Regions from separate parts of the Streptomyces sp. JN8 genome, predicted to be linked through region 2. Evidence: riboswitches for the same ligand, from Rfam matches in the RefSeq annotation. Region 2 holds a riboswitch; the other holds the start of a gene.
The links. Region 2 has a riboswitch for ZMP and ZTP ahead of ACY0MR_RS02455 (bifunctional 5,10-methylenetetrahydrofolate dehydrogenase/5,10-methenyltetrahydrofolate cyclohydrolase). Riboswitches for the same ligand answer to the same signal wherever they lie in the genome.

Region 1 (4,052 bases), 2.9 Mb from region 2:
AGCCTGGCCGAGGGACCTGAGGGACCGGAGGGAGGTGGGGGGCGTGGCTGACGAGGGTCTGCCGGACGAGCTGCGGGAGCTGGGGCGGCGGCTGCGGGTGCCGGACGTGGACGGGGAGTCGATGGCCGAGCGGGTGCTCGCCCGGCTCCTCGCCGAGCAGGTCCCGACGCCGGTGCCGGTCCGTCCCCGGCGGGACGTGTGGGGGGCGGTGCGGAGGTGGTCCCGGGCGCGGTGGCGGGCGCTGCTGGCGGGTCTGACCGGGGTGCTGATCGTGCTGGTGCTCACCCCGCCGGTGCGGGCGGCGGTGGCGGAGTGGTTCGGCTTCGGCGGGGTCGCCGTGCGGTACGAGCCGGACGGGCGGCGGGTGCCGGCCGGGGGCCCGGTGCCGGGGTGCCCGGAGCCGGTGCCGCCGGCGGACGCGGGCCGGCTCGCGGGCTTCGAGCCGCTGATACCCGGGTCACTCGGCCCGCCGGACGCCGTGACGGTGACGGGGTCGGCCGAGCGGGGCCGGGCGGTGATCAGCCTGTGCTGGCGCGACGGGGAGCGGACGGTCCACCTGGACGAGTTCCCGGCCGGGCTGGACCTCGGCTTCGCCAAGCAGGTGCGGACGCCGCCGGAGTGGGTGGATCTCCCGGACGGGGCGCAGGGCTACTGGTTCGCGGCCCCGCACCTGCTGACGTTCCCGATGACCGACGGGACGGGCACGGCCTGGACGCATGAGGTCCGCACGGCGGGCCCCACGCTCCTCTGGACGAGGAGCGGGGGCGCGTTCACCTTCCGGCTGGAGGGGATACCGGACCGCGAGGAGGCCCGGCGGACGGCCGAGTCGGTCGGCTGACGTCCGGGGGTCGGCCGGCCGGCCTTCTGGGGCGGGCCGGCCGGCGTAGGGGGGCCCCGGCCGACGTGCTGGGGGTGGGTCGGCTGACGTACGGAGTCCCCGGCGACGTGCTGGGGCGGTCGGCCGACGTCCCGGCGCCAGACGGACGACGTCGGCATCGGGTCGCGGCCGCGGGCGGGTCGGGTCGGGTCGGGTCGGGTCGGGTCGGGTCGGGTCGGGTCGGGTCGGGGATACCCGGGACGGGCAGCCGGGGAGGCCGGGGAACGGTCAGACGGGGAGGCCGGGGGCCGGGAAGGCGGTCAGCAGCTCGGCGACCTCCGCGCGGATCGTGGCGAGGGCCTGCTCGTCGCCGGTGCCGGCGGCCGCGACACCGCGGTCGATCCATTCGGCGACCAGGGCCATGTGCGCGGTGCCGAGCCCGCGGGAGGTGAGGGAGGGGGTGCCGATGCGGATGCCCGAGGGGTCGAACGGCTTCCGGGGGTCGTAGGGGACGGTGTTGTAGTTGACGACGATGCCCGCCCGGTCGAGGGCCTTCGCGGCGGTCTTGCCCGGGACCTGCTTGGGGGTGAGGTCCATCAGGACCAGGTGGTTGTCGGTGCCGCCGGAGACCAGGTCGAAGCCACGGGCGAGGAGCGCCGCGGCGAGGGCCTTGGCGTTGGCGACGACGGCGTGGGCGTAGTCCCGGAAGGAGGGCAGGGACGCCTCGCGGAGGGCGACGGCGATGGCGGCGGTGGTCTGGTTGTGCGGGCCGCCCTGGAGGCCGGGGAAGACGGCCTTGTCGAGGGCCTTGGCGTGCTCCTCGCGGGACATCAGCATGGCGCCGCGCGGGCCCCGCAGGGTCTTGTGGGTGGTCGTGGAGACGACGTCCACGTGCGGGACGGGGGACGGGTGGGCGCCGCCCGCGACCAGACCCGCGATGTGGGCGATGTCGGCGACGAGCACGGCACCGGCCTCGCGGGCGATCTCGCCGAAGGCGGCGAAGTCGATCGTGCGGGGCAGCGCGGTGCCACCGCAGAAGATGACCTTGGGCCGCTCCTTCAGGGCGAGGTCGCGGACCTCGTCGAAGTCGATGAGGCCGGTGTCCTGGCGGACGCCGTACTGGACGCCGCGGAACCACCGGCCGGTGGCGGAGACGCCCCAGCCGTGGGTGAGGTGGCCGCCCATCGGCAGCGCCATGCCCATGACGGTGTCGCCGGGCTCGGCGAAGGCGAGGTAGACGGCGAGGTTGGCCGGGGAGCCGGAGTAGGGCTGGACGTTGGCGTGGTCGGCGCCGAAGACGGCCTTGGCGCGCTCGACGGCGAGGGTCTCGACCTGGTCGATGTTCTGCTGGCCCTCGTAGTAGCGGCGGCCGGGGTAGCCCTCGCTGTACTTGTTCTGGAGGACGGTGCCGGAGGCCTCCAGGACGGCGGCGGAGACGTAGTTCTCGCTGGGGATCAGGCGCAGGGTCTCGGCCTGGAGGCGTTCCTCGGCGCCGACGAGTGCGGCGAGCTCGGGGTCGGCGGCGGCGAGCGCGGGGTGCGGGTAGGGGTGCTGCGATGCGGTCATGGCGGTGTCCTCCGGGCGTCGGCGGGTCCCGGGGCACTGCGTGAGGCGCGGCGCCACGCGGGACTTCGGTCCCGTGACGCCCAGGCGGGCGGCGTCTCGTGTGGTCTGCCGCGCACGGCTTCCCCGGGGTCGCTTCCCCGCGCGCCAGTCGCCGTGCGTGGGGTCAGAGTAGCGGGCGCGGCGCGCGCGAGGTTTCCCGGTCCGGCATCCGAGCGACGATAGAAACAGGGGCCACATCCCCTCGTCGGGGTCACCCCCCGAGCCGCAGGACGAACGGAGATCCCGTGTCGAGCACACAAGACGCGATCGCTTCGGCGGAGGCGCACAGCGCTCACAACTACCACCCCCTGCCGGTCGTCGTCGCTTCGGCGGACGGCGCCTGGATGACCGATGTCGAGGGGCGCCGCTATCTCGACATGCTCGCCGGCTACTCGGCGCTCAACTTCGGGCACGGCAACCGGCGTCTGATCGACGCCGCGAAGGCCCAGCTGGAGCGGGTGACGCTGACGTCGCGCGCCTTCCACCACGACCGGTTCGCCGAGTTCTGCACCCGGCTCGCCGAGCTGTGCGGGAAGGAGGCGGTGCTGCCCATGAACACCGGCGCCGAGGCGATCGAGACGGCGGTGAAGACCGTCCGGAAGTGGGGGTACGAGGTGAAGGGCGTGCCGGACGGGCACGCGAAGATCGTGGTGGCGGCGAACAACTTCCACGGCCGCACGACGACGATCGTCAGCTTCTCCACGGACCACGAGGCGCGGGACCACTTCGGTCCGTACACACCGGGGTTCGAGATCGTCCCGTACGGCGACCTGACGGCGATGGAGGCCGCGGTCACCGAGAACACGGTGGCGGTGCTGCTCGAACCGATCCAGGGCGAGGCGGGTGTCCTGGTCCCGCCGGCCGGCTACCTCGCGGGGGTGCGGGAGCTGACCCGCCGGCGGAACGTGCTGTTCGTGGCGGACGAGATCCAGTCGGGTCTGGGCCGGACGGGCCGGACGTTCGCGTGCGAGCACGAGGGCGTGGTGCCGGACGTGTACGTGCTCGGGAAGGCGCTGGGCGGCGGCGTGGTGCCGGTGTCGGCGGTGGTCGCCGACCGCGAGGTGCTCGGGGTGTTCAGGCCGGGTGAGCACGGCTCGACCTTCGGCGGGAACCCGCTGGCCTGCGCGGTGGCGCTGGAGGTCGTGGCGATGCTGCGGACGGGTGAGTACCAGGAGCGGGCGGCGGAGCTGGGCGAGCACCTGCACGCCGAACTGGGGCTGCTCGTGGGCGGCGGTGCGGTCGAGGCGGTGCGCGGGCGGGGCCTGTGGGCCGGGGTGGACATCGCCCCGTCGCACGGCACCGGCCGGGAGATCTCGGAGAAGCTGATGGCGCGGGGAGTCCTGGTGAAGGACACCCACGGGTCGACGATCCGCATCGCCCCGCCGCTGGTCATCTCGAAGGAGGACCTCGACTGGGGCCTGGAGCAGCTGAGGGGGGTCCTGGCCGGGGAGTGACGGGCCCGGCCGGTTCGAGGGGACGGCGGGGACGGGTCGGAGCGGGTCAACCCGGACCATTGACACGGCAGTTGGTCTAGGCCAATGATGCCGCCATGCCGAGACTCAGCCTGCGCCACGCCGTGCGTGCCGCGCTCGCCGCCGCCGTCCCCCTCGCGCTCCTGGGCGCGGTCACG
Region 2 (4,052 bases):
CGGAGGCCTGGGAGGACGACGAGCGTCCGGTCCTCCGGCGGTCCGCCGGCGCGCGCTGGACGGTGGTGGGGGCGGAGGCGCAGCTGCGGCTCGGGGAGGACGGGCGCTGGTGGCCCTATCTGAAGGACGGTGCCCGCTGGTCCCCCGCCGGGCCCGCGGACCGCGACCCGGCGACGGCGCTGGCGACGGCCCTGTCCTCCGCGGCTACTGGAGCGGCCGGCTGAGGGTGCCGCCGCCTGTGGCGGCCAGACTGCAGGCGACGGCGTCCGAACCGAGGAGGTAGCTCGTCCGGTACGGGTACTGGACGAAGGTGGTCCAGCGCGTACCGATCGGCTGCCGCGCGGCCTTTCCGCGCAGGGGTGCGCGGCAGAGCAGCGCGGCCGCCTCGCGGATCGCCGTGTCCGTGGCGTGGCGGCCGGTCAGCCGGAGCCGCGCGACCAGCTCGGCGTGGTGCGGCGTGTCGCACGACCGGCGGACCGCCGTGCCGGGCGCGCCGCGGTCGATGTCGAAGCACTCGCCGACGCGCAGCGCCTCGAAGGAGACCGGGCGCGGCGCGGCGCCGCCCTGCGTCGCGGGTCGGGTCCGCCGGGGTGCGGCGGGGGTGCCACCGGTCCGGGTGGGCGTCGAGGAGGCCTTCCGGGGCTCGCCCGTCCGGCGCGGGGCGGCGGTGCGGGTCGGCGCGGCGGACGCGCCCGCGGTCGGCGTGTCGGCGGCACGGCCGCCGTCCGTTCCGGTGCCGGCGGTCCCCGTGGCGGTCGGCGCCCGGCCGGCCGGCGGGGTGGCCTCGGCGGTGCCTCCGTCGGAACCGACCGGTGACGGCACGCCGATCCGGTCCCCGCCGGGGCGTCCGCCGGCGGACGGGCTCTGCTCGGTCCCGCCCCGCGCGGCAACGAACGCCGTCGCCACGAGCCCGGCGACGAGCAGCGGGACGAGCGGCACGCCGAAGCGGCGGGCGCCTCTGGCGGCCGGTCCGGGACGGGGCGCGCCGAGGCGGACGAGACGGGGGGACCAACCGCTGTCGGCGCCGGTGGGGGCGTCCGCACCGGCACCGCGGGCGTCGGAGGCGGCTGTCGCGCCGGACGGGCCGGAATGCCCGGGGGCGTCGGAGGAGGCGGACGGGCGGGAAGCGTCGCGGTGGCGGGACTTGCGGGCCCGGTCCGACGCGGCGAGCGCGCCGGTCCGGGGCCAGTCGGCGGGCTCGGCGGGCTCGCCGGTCCGATCTCGCTCTGCGGGCTCGCCGGTCCGATCTGGCTCCGCGGGCTCGCGGGTCCGGTCTCGCTCGGCGGGCTCGCCGAACCAGGCCGACTCGGCGGGCTCGCCGGGCTCGTAGGCCCGGTCTGACGCGACGGGCTCGCCGCACCGGGGCGAGTCGGCGGGCTCGCCGGAGCGACCCGACTCGACGGATCGACCGGACCCGTCGAGGGCTTCGGGCAGCGGGGCGGGACGGCCGAGCGGTTCGGGCTCTTCGGGGCGGCGGTCGGGCGGCGGGGCGGGAGTGGACGGGTGGGGCACGGGTTCAAGGTTCGCCGCTCCGCGGCTCCGCGGCCACCTTTTTAAGGCCGCGGGGAACGGCCTGTACAGAAACGTGACCAACGCACCCCCCGGTCGCGCCCCTCCCTCCTTCCGTCGCCCCGTCACGATCCGGTCCTACAGGCCGAGCTGACGCTCGGCGCCCTCGACGGTCTGGGCGAGGAGCACGGCGATCGTCATGGGGCCGACGCCGCCCGGCACGGGGGTGATGAGCGAGGCGCGCTCCGCGGCCGAGGCGAAGTCGACGTCGCCGATGTTGCCCGGGTTGTAGCCGGCGTCGACGACGACGGCACCGGGCTTGATGTCCGCGCCCTTGATGAAGTTCGGCTTGCCGACCGCGGCCACGAGGACGTCGGCCTCGCGGACGACCGAGGAGAGGTCCTCGGTACGGGAGTGGCAGTACGTGACGGTGGCGTCCCGGCCGAGGAGGAGCAGACCGGCCGGCTTTCCGAGGATCGCGCTGCGGCCCACGACCACCGCGCGCCTGCCGCGGAGTTCGACGCCGTACGCGTCGAGGAGGCGCATGATGCCGCCGGGCGTGCAGGAGACGAAGCCGGGCAGGCCGAAGCCCATGGCGGCGAAGGAGGCCATGGTGACGCCGTCGACGTCCTTCTCCGGGGCGATGGCCTCGAAGGCGGCGCGCTCGTCGATGTGCGGGCCGACGGGGTGCTGGAGGAGGATGCCGTGGACCTCGGGGTCCTCGGAGAGGGCCGTGATCGCGGCGACGAGTTCGGCGGTGGTCGTGGTCGCGGGCAGTTCCACGTGCCGGGAACGGATTCCGGCCTTCGCACAGCGGTTCTGCTTCATCTTCACGTAGGTGACCGAGGCCGGGTCCGCTCCGACCAGGACAGTCGCGAGACAGGGCGTGACCCCGGTGCGGCGGGTCACCTCGGCGGCGCGGGCGGCGGTCTCCTCGACGGTGCGGCGGGCGAGGGCGGTGCCGTCCATGAGGGTGGCGGTGCTGGTGGACACGGAAACTCCTGGGCGTCGTCTCTGACAGGTGGTCGCCCAGGCGCACGGCATCGGTGCGGTCGCGCCGGTCGGGAACGCCTCCGCCGGGCCGCTCCCCGGTGGTGATCCACCTCAAGCGCCAGTCACGGCCCGAGCCCCACTCTACGTGAGCGGTCGGGGGCCGGTCCCGGACAGGGTGGGCGGAACCGGCGCCGCGACGCTTGTCGACGGCGTCCCCGGGCATGACGATGAGCCGGACGGGCCGGGACGACCTCGACGAGGAGGCCGAGTTGAGCGGGAGACGAGTACCAGGACGGACGGCGTCGGGGAACCGGCCGGCCGACTGCGGACCATCGACGCCCGCGGCACCGGCCGCCGCGGTCCCGCGGCCGGGCGGCGCCTCCGGGCCGGGCCGGCCGGATCCCGGGACTCCGGCCGGAATACCGGAGACCGGGGAGGTCCGGCCGCTGGTCGCGGCCTCGTGGCGGCGCTCCGCACGCGCGCGGGTGAGTCCGGACGGAGCGGCCCGCGTGGAGCTGGACGAGGACGAGCTCGCCGACCTCCGGGACGGCCATCCCCTCGCGGCCGCGATGCCGGTCGTCCGGGAGCTGATGGGGGCGTACGCGACGGACGGGGAGCATCTCCTCGCCGTCTGCGACGCCGCCGGGCGGATGCTGTGGGTCGAGGGGCACCCGGCCACGCTCCGTAAGGCGCGCGGGATGAACTTCGTCGCCGGGGCCCGCTGGTCGGAGGCGGCCGCCGGCACCAACGCGCCCGGGACCGCCCTGGCCGTCGACCGGCCCGTGCAGGTGGTCGCCGCCGAGCACTTCCGGCACCCGGTGCGGGCGTGGACCTGCGCCGCGGCCCCCGTGCACGACCCGCGCAGCGGGCGCGTGCTCGGCGCGATCGACATCACCGGCGGGAGCCGGCTCGCCCATCCGCACAGTCTCGGCTTCGTCCAGGCGGTGGCGCGGGCGGCGGAGTCGCAGCTCGCGCTCCTCGCTCCGGCACCAACGACGGGCCGGGCGAGCCTCGCCGCGCTCGGCCGCGACGAGGCCGTCCTGACGCTCGACGGGCGCCAAACCCGGTTGAGCCGGCGGCACAGCGAGATCCTCGTCCTGCTCGCACACCGCCCGGAGGGCCTCGGCGGCGAGGAGCTCCTGACCCTCCTCTACGAGGACGAGTCCGTGACCCCCGTGACGCTGCGGGCCGAGTTGTCGCGGCTGCGGGCGCTGCTGGGGCCGGAGCTGCTGCGGTCGCGGCCGTACCGGCTCGCGGACGGCACGGACGCGGACTTCGCGGCGGTGGACCGGCGGTTGGCCGCGGGGGCCGTCTCGGCGGCGGCCGGAACGTACGCGGGCCCCCTGCTTCCGGCCTCGCTCGCCCCCGGTGTCGTACGCCTGCGGGAGCGTCTCGCGGGCCGGCTGCGGGCCGCACTGGTCGACCGGGGGGACCCCGGGCTGCTCGCGGACTGGGCGTACAGCGGCTGGGGCGAGGACGACCTGGTGGTCTGGCGGGCGCTGTGCGCGGCGGTGCCTGCGGCCCAGCTCCCGCCCGTACGGGCGCGCCTC

Region 1: it holds a riboswitch for ZMP and ZTP, as region 2 does, so the genes downstream of both, ACY0MR_RS14735 (serine hydroxymethyltransferase) here and ACY0MR_RS02455 (bifunctional 5,10-methylenetetrahydrofolate dehydrogenase/5,10-methenyltetrahydrofolate cyclohydrolase) in region 2, are expected to answer to the same signal.

The regions. Positions count from the first base shown of each region.
Region 1 is NZ_CM147852.1:3,415,294-3,419,345, forward strand. Features, by position in the region: gene ACY0MR_RS14725 (RNA polymerase sigma factor) at 1-51, shown strand, start outside; gene ACY0MR_RS14730 (hypothetical protein) at 44-838, shown strand; gene ACY0MR_RS14735 (serine hydroxymethyltransferase) at 1,106-2,383, opposite strand; ZMP/ZTP riboswitch at 2,455-2,545, opposite strand; gene rocD (ornithine--oxo-acid transaminase) at 2,668-3,876, shown strand; gene ACY0MR_RS14745 (polysaccharide deacetylase family protein) at 3,972-4,052, shown strand, end outside.
Region 2 is NZ_CM147852.1:509,564-513,615, forward strand. Features, by position in the region: gene ACY0MR_RS02445 (SWIM zinc finger family protein) at 1-224, shown strand, start outside; gene ACY0MR_RS02450 (hypothetical protein) at 205-1,512, opposite strand; gene ACY0MR_RS02455 (bifunctional 5,10-methylenetetrahydrofolate dehydrogenase/5,10-methenyltetrahydrofolate cyclohydrolase) at 1,648-2,478, opposite strand; ZMP/ZTP riboswitch at 2,530-2,638, opposite strand; gene ACY0MR_RS02460 (GAF domain-containing protein) at 2,724-4,052, shown strand, end outside.